DNA from 3 places in the Bradyrhizobium sp. Leaf396 genome. Region 3 is predicted to be linked to each of the others. Evidence: riboswitches for the same ligand, from Rfam matches in the RefSeq annotation. Region 3 holds a riboswitch; each other region holds the start of a gene.

Region 1 (4,576 bases), on a different contig from region 3:
CATTGTCGATCCAGCGGCGATCCCGCATGGCATTGCCGAACGCCTCCAGCGAACTCTCCGCGTTTGAGCCGGTCATCGCGCCGATGCGGGCAAAGGCCCAATTGGTGGCAGCGCCGTAGTTCAGCACGCGCCCCTTCCTGGCCTGGCTCTCATACCAGGACCCGACGGGCAGCACGCCGGCTTCGAGGTCGAGGGTGGTCGTAATGCCGTCGAACGCCTGCATGCGGTCGGCCGGAATCGACTGGCCATGCGCGTGCAGGTCGATGAAGCCCGGCGCGACCACGAGCCCGGTCGCATCGATCACCCGCTCGGCGCCGCCGAGGCCAGTGCCGACGGCGGCGATCCTGCCGTCCACCACCGCTACATCGCCGATGGCATCCATCCCGCTCGCGGGATCCACCACCCGGCCGCCAGAGATCACCAACCCGCTCATGTCGTCACTCCACCACGAAGGCCGTCGCATCTGCCGGCCTCATCCCGGCCCCCATCAAGACAGATTTTCACTGCAACGACCACCTCCGGCGACGCCAAGGCGGCATGCAGAGCGATGCATGCCCTTCGGATATGAGCAATGGATACACAGCGCCACGGCCGGGCTCGTCCCCGCCATCCGCTGAGTGCGAAGAACGTGGATGCCCGGGGCGAGCCCGGCCATGACGGCCGCATCAAAGCCCGTCGAACCATGCCTTCCACTTCGGCACAGCCGTCGCAAAAGTGCCGCGATGGGTGGTCGGACCGGTGGAGACGGCTTCGACCGCGGGATTGCCGTTGCCGATCGCCTGCTGATAGGTCATGGCGAGCCGGCCGAGGCCGACACTGATGGCCTCGTCGGTCTCGCCGTAATAATTGCGCACTGGGCTCTTGATGATCCAGCGATAGGCCTGTGTCTGCGCGACGAGCCGGCCGTAGGCCGAAGCTGCGAAGAACTGCGGATCGAAATAGTCGGGACGGAGCAGCTTGTGCAGGTCCGTCGGCACGGCGGCGGCGTCGTAGGGTTCACGCAAATAAGCCTTGCGTGCCACGTCGTAATAGGCATCCGCGATCAGCGAGCGGGCCAGCCCGGGCACGCCATAATAGTTTTCGAACGAGAACGCCGACAGGATGAACAGCGAGTTGACCCAGCTCGCATCGTTCTTGCGGGGAAAATTGAGAAAGCCGTTCAGCGCCACGAATACGTCGACCGGCGCGCTGGCGGTCGCCGCGGCGTCAACCTTGATGCCGGCTTGCTCGAGCTTCTCCAGCATCGCCATGGTGACGAATCCGCCCTGCGACCAGCCGGCGAGAAACAGCTTGGTCGTGGCGAGTTTGAGATGATCCAACACGGCGCGGCTGGCCACGAGCATGTCGTAGGTCGCCTGCTGGTGGCTTCCCTTCACCATGTAGCCTTCCGTCTCTGCCGACGTGCCCATCCCGAAATAGTCGGCTCCGATCACGACATATCCCTGCCCCGCGAACTGCGCGATCATCAGCTGGGTTTCGGGTGACTGGTCGGGAAATGAAGGCACCTGCTGCTTGCCGTAGACCGTGCCGTGCTCGTAGGACAACAGCGGAAACGACGTGGCCTGTCCTTCCGGGATCGCAATCAGTCCGGATGCGACCGTCGGCTTGTTGCCGCGCTCGGGCACCACCGACGAATAGGTCACGCGATAGAGCCGGACGGGATTGCGCGCCGGACTGTAGGTTACGGTGATACCGGCGAAGGCGGGCGTATCGGCTTGCAAAATCCTGTTCAGCCGATCGACATCCCAGCGCGCAATGAACTGATACTGTATCGCAGCAGACAATCTGACGGGCTCACCATCCTGTGCCGCCGCCGGCCAAATGGTGATGACGTGAAGCAGAACGAGAAGGAAGAAGCGCGGGAGCAATGCCATGCAGGGACCCATTGAGAGAGGATGGGCCGGTCCTAGACAATTTGCGTTGAGATTGTGTTTCGCAACGCCTTGTGCCGTTGGGAATCCGCCGGTTTCGCCGTACGCAGGCTATCGGCTTCGCCAAGAGGCTTCGCCGGATATGGGCGCCGTCCGCCCTCGCGATCCGAGCGCGCTCTCGCCTTGCACGCAACAAACCGCCGTCAATGCCGCCGCGTCCACCGCGACCAAGCCAGCGCTCGTGACGACGTACGACCGCCCCCTTGGCCGAATACGCTGGATCCGAATTAGGTAGAATGGAATAATGTTCGGGGGGAGAGTTGAGAGCGGATTCGTGTTTCGCCCGACACCGCCCGGTGGACGATCCGTGCGTCGCCGATGAAGGTGCGACGCGCTGAACCGTGTCGGGAACAGCCAGTTGACAGCCCTTTGAAAATAAAACTAGGGTGACTGCGACGGTTCTCCTTCGGGAGATCAATAGGGAATACGGTGCGGGATTTCCCCAACGCCGTGGCTGCCCCCGCAACTGTAAGCGGCGAGCCTTCGCCAAACGCCACTGAGCTCGCGAGCTTGGGAAGGCGGCGCAAGGCAGCGACCCGCGAGCCAGGAGACCTGCCGTCAGTCGTGGTCACACGCGAGCACATTGGGCGGGGTGTCCTGGTGAGTGTTGAGCTGCCTTGCTCTTGAGGCAGCGGCCAAGCTGCGTTCGCGGTGACGTGCCACGTTATCGCGAGTCCATTGATGACCTCCCGCACAATATTTGCGCCACGACATCGGCGGGCGTTGCTCTGTTTAGCGGCTTTCTCCTGCCTCATGGTTTCGACCGATGGCTGGGCACAATCCGCAGGCCCGGCCCAGACGCTCGATCCGGTCGTGGTGGCACCATCGGCGAAGCCACCGAATGTCAGGAGTACCCGACGCAGCGAGGCTGCGCGTCTCGCGCGCTCACGACAACAGCGAAACCTGGCTGCCGCCGAAACGCGTGCTCCGACAGCCAGCCCGGCGGGATCGGCATTCGCCGCACCGACGCTCAATCTCACCGGCGCGAGCACGGCCGGCAGCCGGCTGGGCCTGACGCGATTGCAGACGCCGGCCAGCGTGGAGGTGATTTCGGCCGAGACGCTTTCCGAACGCGGCCAGCAGAACGTTCTCGACGCGGTGACGCAGAACGCCACCGGCTTCACTGCGAGCCCGGCACCGGGCAATGGCGGCGTCTCCTTCAACACCCGCGGCTTCACGGGCCTTGGCTCCGTCATGACGCTCTATGACGGCACACAGCTCTATATCGGCGCGGGAACGGTGACCTTTCCGTTCGACACATGGTCGACCGAGCGCATCGAGGTGCTACGCGGCCCTGCGTCGGTGATGTACGGCGCAGGTGCGGTCGGCGGCGCCATCAACATTGTTTCGAAACTGCCCTTGTGGGTCCCTCGCAACGAGGCGGAGGTCTCGCTGGACAGCAACATGACGCGGCGGATTGCCGTGGACAGCGGCGGTCCCGTGAGCAAGAACGTCGCCTATCGGATCACCGCCATCGGCAACATGTCGGACGGCTGGGTCGATCGCGACAACACATCAAACGTTGCACTTCATGCCGCGGTCCAGGTCCGGCAGAACGAAGACGTCACCTGGACGCTGTCCACGGACTACGGTGATCGCCATCCATCGCGGTACTTCGGCACGCCGTTGATCAACGGCAAGCTCGAAGAAGCGCTTCGCTTCAAGAACTACAACGTCAGCGACAGCCACATCCGCTACCAGGATAGCTGGAACCAGGTGAAGACCGACTGGCAAGCCGCCGACGGCATCTCGATCCAGAACACTCTCTACTACTTGAACTCCAAGCGGCACTGGAAGGACGTCGAAAGCTACGCCTACAACCCTGCCACCGGCCTGATCGACCGAGCCAGCTATATCGAGATCTTTCACGATCAGCAGCAGGTCGGCAATCGCATGGATACGAAATTCCGCGGGCATGTGCTTGGCATGGCCAACGAATTCCTGGCGGGCTTCGACGTCAACAGCATCAATTTCACGCACACCAACAACTCTCCTTATGGCGGCGCTTCGTCCGTCAACCCCTACGTCTTTAGCCCAGGCTCGTTCAGCAGTCCGAACGCCACGATTCCCGGTTACGGCAGCGTGACGAACCAATATGCGCTGTTTGCCGAAAACAGGCTGTCGGTGACCGAGCAGTTCTCCTTGATTGCCGGCGTCCGCCAGGATCAACCGACCATCACGCGCACCGACTATGTCGTGCCCGCAAACAGCTTCGAGAAGTCGTTCTCCTCGACGACATGGCGCGCCGGTGCGGTCTACACTCCGGTGAAGGACCTCGCTTTCTATGGGCAGTATGCCACGGCCGTCGATCCGGTCGGAGGGATCATCTCGCTGTCCTCGGCCAACAAGAATTTCGATCTGGCCACCGGCAGACAGATCGAGATCGGCGTCAAGCAATCGTTCTGGGGAGGCCGCGGCGAATGGACCCTGGCCGGCTACGAGATCGTCAAGAACAACCTGCTGGCGCGCGATCCGAACATTCCTTCCCTGACCGTTCAGGTCGGTCGGCAATCATCGCGCGGCGTCGAAGCATCGGTCGGTTTCCTGCTCGACTACGGCTGGCGAATCGATGCCAACACCGCTTTCCTGCGCGCGAAGTATGACGACTTCGTGCAGTCGGTTGGCGGCGTAGCCGTGAACTATGC
Region 2 (4,576 bases), on a different contig from region 3:
CTGTTCGGGGAAGATCATCTCGACGAAGCGCGTTTCGCTGGTCGGAGGTGTGTCCGGCGCGAGGGCCGTCATGCTGATGTGCTCCCGCTGGCCGCTTGCGTTCGCGACCGTCCTTCGCAATATTTGCAAGGCGGACACAGCGTAAAGGGCTGAAGTTGCGGAGTTTTGCGAAGCAGTTCCGACAGATTTGCAAAGTCTGCGAAGGTATGGAGCTCCGATGAAGAAAGCCTTCATGGGCGTGCGGCTGAAGCGCCTGCGCGAGGAACGGGGGATGACGCAGCAGGCGCTGGCCTCCGCCATCGGCCTGTCGCTGAGCTATCTGAACCAGATCGAGAACAACCAGCGGCCCCTTACGGTGCCGGTGCTGCTGAAGCTCAATGCCGCATTCGGCATCGACGTGCAGCTCTTCTCGGAAGACGACGAGGCGCGGCTGATCGGCGATCTCAAGGAGGCGCTGTCCGATCCGGTCATCGGCGAAGCGATCGTCACCGCCGAATTGCGGGCGCTTGCTTCCAACATGCCAGCCGTGGGCCGCGCCTTCGTGTCGCTCCATCGGCGTTATCGCCGCGCGATCGAACAATCGGCGGCGCTCGCGGTCCGGCTCGGCGATGACCGGCAGGACCGTGCCGTCTCGGCGGTATCGACGCCGTTCGAGGAAGTGCGCGACTTCTTCTATGCGCGACACAATTACATCGCCGAGCTGGATGAAGAAGCCGAGCGCATCGCGCGCGAAGAAAATCTTCCGCCCGGCAACATGGCCGCCGCGTTGATGGCGCGGCTATCCACGCGCCATGGCGTCCGTGTGCTGGTCGCGGCCTCCGAAGATGGATCGCAGGACGCACAGCGAAGGTTCGATCAAAGCGCGGGCGTGTTGCGTCTTTCACGGCGCCTGCGCTCCGGCCAGCAAGCCTTCCAGATGGCAACGCAGCTAGCCTTCCTCGAACAGAGCGAAACCATCAATGCCATCGTGGCCGCGGGGTCTTTTGCCGATGATGAATCCCGCCGCCTCGCGCGCATCGGCCTTGCCAATTATTTCGCGGGGGCGCTGCTGTTGCCGTACTCGGCCTTCCGCGACATGGCGGAAGCATGCCGCTACGACATCGATCTTCTCGGCCAGACTTTCGGTGTCGGGTTCGAGACGGCGTGCCACCGGCTCAGCACGCTTCAGCGGCCCGGCGCACGCGGCGTCCCGTTTTTCTTCATCCGCGTCGATCGCGCGGGCAACATCTCCAAGCGCCAGTCGGCGACCGATTTTCACTTCTCGCGCATCGGCGGCACCTGCCCGCTCTGGAACGTCTATGAAGCCTTCGCGCAGCCGGACCGCATCCTGACGCAGCTCGCCCGCATGCCAGACGAGCGCACCTATCTCTGGGTGGCGCGCGCCGTCTCGCACGGCCAGGGCGGGTATCATGCGCCGCGCAAGACCTTCGCCATTGCGCTCGGCTGCGATCTCCAGCATGCGGGCCGTCTCGTCTATTCGGACGGCCTCGATCTCACCAACCCCATGGCCGCGACGCCTATCGGCGCGGGTTGCCGGATTTGCGAAAGGACCAATTGCCCACAGCGCGCCTTTCCGCCGGTGGGCCGCCACCTTCACGCCGATGAAAACCGCAGCGCCTTTGCACCCTACGCCGCGAGTTGACCCGGATGACGCCCGGCGGGAGAGTGCGCGCCCTCATGAATGAAGCTGCTGGAAGAACCGCGTGAGCGTCGCCGCCCTGCATAGCCGCTATGTCACCATCGATGATGGCGCGGCCGGAATTGTATTGAGCTTCACGCCGCCGCGCGAATTGACGCTTGGCTCCGCGCGCCGCGCGCGGGAAGCCCGCCGCCGGGTTGCGGGCCTGCTGCGACGGCACCGGCTCAAGGTATCGGCGAAGGAAGAAGGCATCCGGACCACGATCCCGCCGCAGGCCACTATCGATCTCGTTGATCTTCTGTCCGCCATCGATGAAGCACTGGATGCCTTCCGGCAGGAGCGTCTTTATCCAAAGGTCGTTGAGGAGATTCTGGAGATCACACCGCGCGAGCGGCGGCGCTGGACAAAGGACGGACGGCTTCCCAAGTCAGGCACAGGCTCCTTCCGCCGTGGCCAGCAGTCGATCCATTTTGCGCTGCATCCGCCCCAGGAAATCGCGCGCCTGTCGAATAACCCTGGGATCATCGTGGCTTGGCGGAAAGCCGATGCGCAGGGTTCCGGAGCGGCTGTGAATTATGAGAATTCAGTGACGACGGTCGAAACGATTTATTGACACCGAGTCGTATAAAACTACTAGATATGGTGGTCACGGTTCTCCCGAGTCGCAATATCGGGAGCTAAGAGGGAAGCCGGTGCGCCTATGTTTTGGGCAAAGCCGGTGCTGCCCCCGCAACTGTAAGCGGAGAGCTGAAGTCCACGTTTTACGTCACTGGAATCGCACGATTTCGGGAAGACCGGACGGATGCTAAGACCCGCGAGCCAGGAGACCTGCCGCGACACCAGAAACGTCCCTGGGCGGGGTGTCCCGGTGGTCGCGTGGCAGGTTGCGGCATCCGCCGCTCCTCTTCCTGCATGCGCCTCCGCTTAGACCCCGGCCCGCAACAACCACGGGGTCTTGAGCCAATGTCTCTCGGAACGGAAACTGCCGCTGCCGCGCGTGTCGTGCGTTTGTCTAACCCTGCCGCTTCGGCTTCGCCCGCAAGCGAGCCGGGCTATCAGGTCATTCGCCGCAACGGATCGGTTTCGCCCTTCGACGCCTCCAAGATCACCGTCGCCCTGACCAAGGCGTTTCTTGCGGTCGAGGGCAGCAGCGCCGCGGCGTCGCGGCGCGTCCATGACGTGGTGGCTGAGCTGACCGATCAGATCGTCGCCAGCCTGACGCGCCGCGCCGATGCCGGGCGCACCTTCCATATCGAGGACATCCAGGATCAGGCCGAACTCGCGCTGATGCGAAGCGAGCATCACAAGGTCGCGCGCGCCTATGTGCTGTACCGCGAGGATCGCGCGCGCGAACGCGCCAAGGCGGAGACAAAGACCAAAGGCAAAGCGGCCACCGCCACGCCGTCCCTGCATATGAAGACCGCCGATGGCACGCTGGTGCCGCTCGACAGCAAGCGCCTCGCCGCCGTGGTCGAGGAAGCGTCCGCCGGGCTTGACGGTGTCTCGGCCGAAGCCATCCTGACAGAGGCCCAGCGCAATCTTTATGACGGCATCAGCGTGGATGAGCTGGCGCTGGCGCCGATCCTTGCCGCGCGCACCCTCGTCGAGACCGATCCCGATTACGCCAAGGCCAGCGCGCGGCTTCTGTTGGACAAGCTGCGCCGCGAAGCCCTGAGCTTCGTGATGGGCCAGCCCGAACAGGCGACGCAGGCCGAAATGGCCGGGCGTTATGCGGAATATTTCCGCGCCTATGTGCAGACCGGCATCACGAATGAATTGCTCGATCCTGAAATCGGCCGCTTCGACCTTGCGCGTCTCGCCGAAGCCCTCAAGCCCGAGCGCGACCTGCAATTCGACTACCTTGGCCTCCAGACGCTCTACGACCGCTATTTCCTGCATGCGCGCGGCACGCGGTTCGAACTGCCGCAAGCCTTCTTCATGCGCGTCGCCTGCGGCCTAGCCTTGCGTGAAATCGACCGTGAAGGAAAGGCGATCGAGTTCTATAACTTGCTTTCGAGCTTCGATTTCATGGCATCGACGCCGACGCTGTTCAACGCCGGCACGCTGCGCTCGCAGCTCTCATCCTGCTTCCTCACCACCGTCGCCGACGATCTCGACGGCATCTTCAAAGCCATCAAGGACAATGCGCTGCTCTCCAAATACGCGGGCGGGCTCGGCAACGACTGGACGCGCGTGCGCGGCCTTGGTGCGCATATCAAGGGCACCAATGGCGAAAGCCAGGGCGTGGTGCCATTCCTGAAAGTCGCCAACGATACCGCGATTGCCGTCAACCAGGGCGGCAAGCGCAAGGGCGCGGTCTGCGCCTATCTCGAAACCTGGCATGTGGACATCGAGGAGTTCCTCGACCTTCGCAAGAACACAGGCGACGATCGCCGCCGCACCCATGACATGAACACAGCCAATTGGGTGCCGGACCTCTTCATGCAGCGCGTGGAAGAAGATGGCGCCTGGACGCTGTTCTCCCCGGACGAAACCCCCGACCTCCACGATCTCACCGGCAAGGCCTTTGCCGAGCGTTACGCCTTCTATGAAGCCAGATCCGCGCGCGGTGAAATGCGCGTGACCAGGCAGCTTCGCGCTGTCGACCTTTGGCGCAAGATGCTCACCATGCTGTTCGAGACGGGGCATCCGTGGATCACCTTCAAGGACCCGTGCAATCTCCGCTCGCCGCAGCAGCATTGCGGCGTCGTGCATTCGTCCAACCTTTGCACCGAGATCACGCTCAACACCTCGAACACGGAAGTTGCGGTCTGCAACCTCGGCTCGGTCAACCTCGTCAACCACATCGCGGACGGCAAGCTCGACCACGAGCATCTTGCGCGCACCGTGACGACCGCGATGCGGATGCTCGACAACGTCCTCGACGTGAATTTTTACACCATCCCCGAAGCGCGCAATTCCAACCTGCGCCATCGG
Region 3 (4,576 bases):
GGTGCGGCCGATGTGGATTTCGTAGGCCTCGATCGGCTGGTTCGTTGAGACATGCACGGCAGCAACCCGCGTTAGCGTCTTCACGGGGCTCATCACCGTCGTCACGTCCAGAAGTCCGAGGCCTGGTGTCTCGCCCGCAGGGCCCTCGATGCCATCGGGGTCGGCGACGTTGCGCCCGAGCATCTGATAACCGCCGCAGAGGCCGAGCACGTGGCCGCCCCTGCGATGATGTGCGAGGAGATCGATGTCCCAGCCCTGTGCACGCAGGAAGGCGAGGTCGCCGCGCGTGGACTTCGAGCCGGGAACGATGACGAGACGAACGTCGCCGGGAATCGCTTCGCCCGGCCGCACCATGACGAGATCGACGCCCGCCTCGAGCTTGAGCGGATCGAGATCGTCGAAATTGGCGATCCGCGACAGCGCCAGGCACGCGATCTTGCATCGGCCCGGCTTGCGCGCGTCGGTGAGGCCCAGCGCATCCTCGGCCGGCAGCTCGCCGGCGCGCGCGAACCAGGGCAGCACGCCAAGGCCGCGCCATGTGGTCCTTGCTTCGATCAGCTTGTAGCCGTCGTCGAACAATGTGGGATCGCCGCGAAACTTGTTGATGACAAATCCACGGATCATCGCGGCATCATCGGAGTCGATCACCGTCTTGATGCCGACGAGCTGGGCGATGACCCCGCCGCGATCGATGTCGCCGACCAGCACGACCGGCACGCCGGCCTTGCGCGCAAAGCCCATATTGGCGATGTCGGCCTTGCGCAGATTCACCTCGGCCGGACTGCCGGCGCCTTCGACCAGCACGAGATCGGCGCGGGCCTTCAGCCGCTCGAAGCTCTCCAGCACTGCGCCCATCAGTGACGGCTTCATCGCCGCATAGTCGCGTGCTCGCGCCGTCGCAATGCGCTTGCCATGCACGACCACCTGCGCACCGACATCGGTCTCCGGCTTGAGCAGCACCGGGTTCATGTCGGTATGCGGCTCGACACCCGCGGCGAGCGCCTGGAGCGCCTGGGCGCGGCCGATCTCGCCGCCATCGACGGTGACGGCGGCATTGTTCGACATGTTCTGCGGCTTGAACGGGAGCACGCGCAGGCCGCGGCGCGTGAAGGCGCGCGCGAGGCCGGCGACGATGAGCGATTTGCCCACGTCCGAGCCGGCCCCCTGGATCATCAGCGCTCGTGCCATCGCGAGGTTGTCTCAGAACTCGACGCCGGCCTGCGCCTTGATGCCGGAGCGGAACGGGTGCTTGACCAGCGTCATTTCGGTGACGAGGTCGGCGATCTCGATCAGCTCGTCCTTGGCGTTGCGCCCGGTGAGCACGACATGCGTCATCTCTGGCTTCCGCGTGGTCAGGAATTCGACCACCTCTGTGATATCGAGATAATCGTAGCGCAGCGCGATGTTGATCTCGTCGAGCACGACCATGCGCAGGCTCTCATCGAGGATCAGTTCCTTGGCCTTCTCCCAGCCGGCGCGTGCGGCGGCGATGTCGCGGGCGCGGTCCTGAGTCTCCCAGGTGAAACCCTCGCCCATCGCATGGAACTGGCAGAGATCGCCGAAATGCCCGGTGAGCAGGCGCCGCTCGCCGGTGTCCCAGGCGCCCTTGATGAACTGCACCACCGCGCAGGGCAGGCCATGCGCGACGCAGCGAACGATCATGCCGAATGCCGAGGAGGATTTTCCCTTACCCGCGCCGGTATGGACGATGATCAGGCCCTTTTCGCCGCTCTTGGTCGCCATGATCTTGTCGCGGGCGGCCTTCTTCTTTGCCATTTTCTGGGCGTGACGGGCCTCGCTTTCCTCGGTCGTTTGGGTCTCCGGTTCAGGCGTCATCGGTCCCGGTCCTTCGGCTTGACAAGTGGCTGCCACCGGCAAATGGTGGCCCGGCGTTGGTTCCTGTCCTATGACAGGCGAAGAGGGAATGCGATAGGGTCCGAATCCGCAAGATCCGGATCCAAAATGCAGCCGCCCCCGCGACCGTGACCGGAGAGATGCCCGAAGCCACTGACTCCCGAAAGGGAATCGGGAAGGCGGGGATCGAGGGGCCAAAACCCTGCTCCGCAAGCCGGGAGACCTGCCAGCGCGGACGATTTTGGACCGGCGGACGGGGTGTTCCGCGACGGGGAAACGGCCTCTCAAGTCAGGGTCCGTGCGCCTCTTCGCCTCCCGCTGTTTATTCTGGAAGAGGCGATGACCGTCACACTTCACGTCTGCATCACCTGCCGCGCCGGCCAGACGCTCGGCGAGGGCGAGGCCACGCCAGGCAACCGGTTGCACGCTGCGATCCTCGAGGCCGGCGTGCCCGACGGCGTCAATGTGGTTCCCGTCGAATGCCTCTCGGCGTGCAGCCAGGGCTGCTCGGTCGCGCTCAGCGCACCGGGACGCTGGTCCTATGTCTATGGCCGCTTATCCGATGTGAATGCGCGCGACGTGGTCGCTGGCGCTGCGGCCTATGCGGCCGCTCCCGACGGGCTCGTGCCATGGCGCAGCCGCCCCGAGATCTTCCGCAAGCAGTCGCTTGCGCGCATTCCCCCGATTCCCGCCGTGCCGGAGGCCGCCGAATGAATTCGCTTGCAAAAGTCCCCGTCACGGTGGTCACGGGGTTCCTCGGCTCCGGCAAGACCACGCTGATCCAGCACCTGCTCAGCAATGCAGGCGGCAAGAAGCTCGCCGTGCTCGTCAACGAATTCGGCAGCGAGGGCGTCGATGGCGAGATCCTGAAATCCTGCGCCGACGCCAATTGCCCGGAAGAGAACATCGTCGAGCTCGCCAATGGCTGCATCTGCTGCACCGTGGCCGACGATTTCATTCCGACGATGGAGCAGCTGTTGGCTCGCCCGGTGCGGCCCGATCATATCCTGATCGAAACGTCGGGCCTCGCGCTGCCCAAGCCGCTCTTGAAGGCGTTCGACTGGCCGGAGATCCGCTCGCGCATCACGGTCGACGGCGTCGTCGCGCTCGCCGACGCCGAGGCCGTCGCGGCCGGCCGCTTCGCGCCGGACCCGGCTGCGGTCGAAGCGCAGCGCGCCGCGGACGACAATCTCGATCACGAGACGCCGCTGTCCGAAGTGTTCGAGGACCAGATCGCCTGCGCCGACATCGTGCTGCTGACCAAGGCCGATCTTGCGGGGAAGGCCGGGGTGGAAGCTGCCAGGGCCGCGATCACCGCCGAGATGCCGCGCCGCGTCCCGATGCTCGCCGTGACGGACGGCGCGATCGATGCGCGCGTCATCCTCGGCCTTGGCGCCGCCGCCGAGAACGATCTCGCCGCGCGTCCCTCGCATCATGACGGCGAGGAGGAGCACGAGCATGACGACTTCGCCTCTGTCGTGATCGATCTGCCTGAGGTGGCCGACATCGATGCGCTGGTCGCCTCGGTTCAGAAGCTGGCGCGCGAGCAGAACGTGCTGCGTGCCAAGGGCTATATCGCGGTCGCGGGCAAGCCGATGCGGCTGTTGTTGCAGGCTGTCGGCGAGCGCGTGCGCCATCAATTCGACAAGCCCTGGGGGCCGGGAGCCAGGCAGTCGAGGCTAGTCGTGATCGGCGAGCACGGCGACATCGACGAGGCCGCGATCAAGGCGGGATTGGGAGTCTGATGCACGTCGTCTTCCGCGAGAGCCGCGGTCTCGAGGAGACCGCGACGCCAAGGGACATCGGTCAGGACCCGGCCGATCTCGTGGTGCTCTCGTATTCGGATTCCGACCTCGCCGCGTTCGCAGCCGGCTGGCGGCGTGGCCGCAACAGCCTGCCGTCGCTGCGGCTCGCCAATCTCGCGGAGCTGCGCCATCCGCTGTCGATCGACACTTATGTCGAGCGCACGCTGTCGTACGCGCGCGGCATCCTGGTGCGGCTGATCGGCGGTGAGTCCTATTGGTCCTACGGGCTCGCGGCCCTCCAGCAATTGGCGAAGGATCGCGACATCGTGCTGGCGGTGCTGCCGGCCGATGGCCGCGATGACATACGGCTCGATGCGTACTCGACCTTGCCGGTCTCGACGCTGCGGCGGCTCAAGGTGCTCTGCGACACCGGCGGTCCGGTCGCGGCGCAAGCTGCGATCGCGCAGCTCGCGCTGGCCTCTGGGCTCTATGCCGGGCCGGTCATCGGAGAGATGACCGTGCCCGAGATGGGGTTCTACGATCCCGTGCGCGGCGTCATTGCGGCGCCAGCAAGCGACGGGAAGCCGCGCGCGCTGGTGACCTTCTATCGCTCCTATCTCACTGCCGCCGATACCGGCTCGGTCGACGCTCTGATCGCGTCGCTGCGCGACAAGGGATTTGACACCCATGGTGCCTTCGTCACCTCGCTGAAGGCGCCGGGCGTCGCGGATTGGCTGCGCGCCCATCTTGCGCAAAATCTTCCGGCCGCGATCGTCAATGCGACGGCGTTCTCGGCAATGGGCGACGATGGCACGACGCCGTTCGATGCCGCGACCTGTCCGGTGTTCCAGGTTGCGCTCTCCACGGCGCGGCGCGAGGATTGGACGCAGTCGTTGCGCGGCCTGTCGCCTGGCGATCTCGCCATGCATGTGGTGTTGCCCGAAATCGACGGCCGCCTGTTCGCAGGGGTTGTGAGC

The links. A riboswitch is a leader RNA that binds a small molecule or an ion and turns the genes downstream of it on or off. The one in region 3 is predicted to bind cobalamin.
Region 1: another riboswitch for cobalamin. It lies ahead of ASG57_RS17190 (TonB-dependent receptor); the one in region 3 lies ahead of ASG57_RS27725 (DUF1636 family protein).
Region 2: another riboswitch for cobalamin. It lies ahead of ASG57_RS11965 (ribonucleoside-diphosphate reductase subunit alpha); the one in region 3 lies ahead of ASG57_RS27725 (DUF1636 family protein).

The regions. Positions count from the first base shown of each region.
Region 1 is NZ_LMQJ01000015.1:98,844-103,419, forward strand. It holds gene ASG57_RS17180 (amidohydrolase family protein) at 1-433, opposite strand, end outside; gene ASG57_RS17185 (alpha/beta hydrolase family protein) at 666-1,874, opposite strand; cobalamin riboswitch at 2,311-2,505, shown strand; gene ASG57_RS17190 (TonB-dependent receptor) at 2,685-4,576, shown strand, end outside.
Region 2 is NZ_LMQJ01000010.1:113,326-117,901, forward strand. It holds gene ASG57_RS11950 (acyl-CoA thioesterase) at 1-72, opposite strand, end outside; gene ASG57_RS11955 (short-chain fatty acyl-CoA regulator family protein) at 218-1,642, shown strand; gene ASG57_RS11960 (hypothetical protein) at 1,704-2,252, shown strand; cobalamin riboswitch at 2,272-2,489, shown strand; gene ASG57_RS11965 (ribonucleoside-diphosphate reductase subunit alpha) at 2,603-4,576, shown strand, end outside.
Region 3 is NZ_LMQJ01000045.1:53,886-58,461, reverse strand. It holds gene ASG57_RS27735 (cobyric acid synthase) at 1-1,188, opposite strand, end outside; gene cobO (cob(I)yrinic acid a,c-diamide adenosyltransferase) at 1,201-1,836, opposite strand; cobalamin riboswitch at 1,877-2,099, shown strand; gene ASG57_RS27725 (DUF1636 family protein) at 2,194-2,568, shown strand; gene cobW (cobalamin biosynthesis protein CobW) at 2,565-3,599, shown strand; gene cobN (cobaltochelatase subunit CobN) at 3,599-4,576, shown strand, end outside.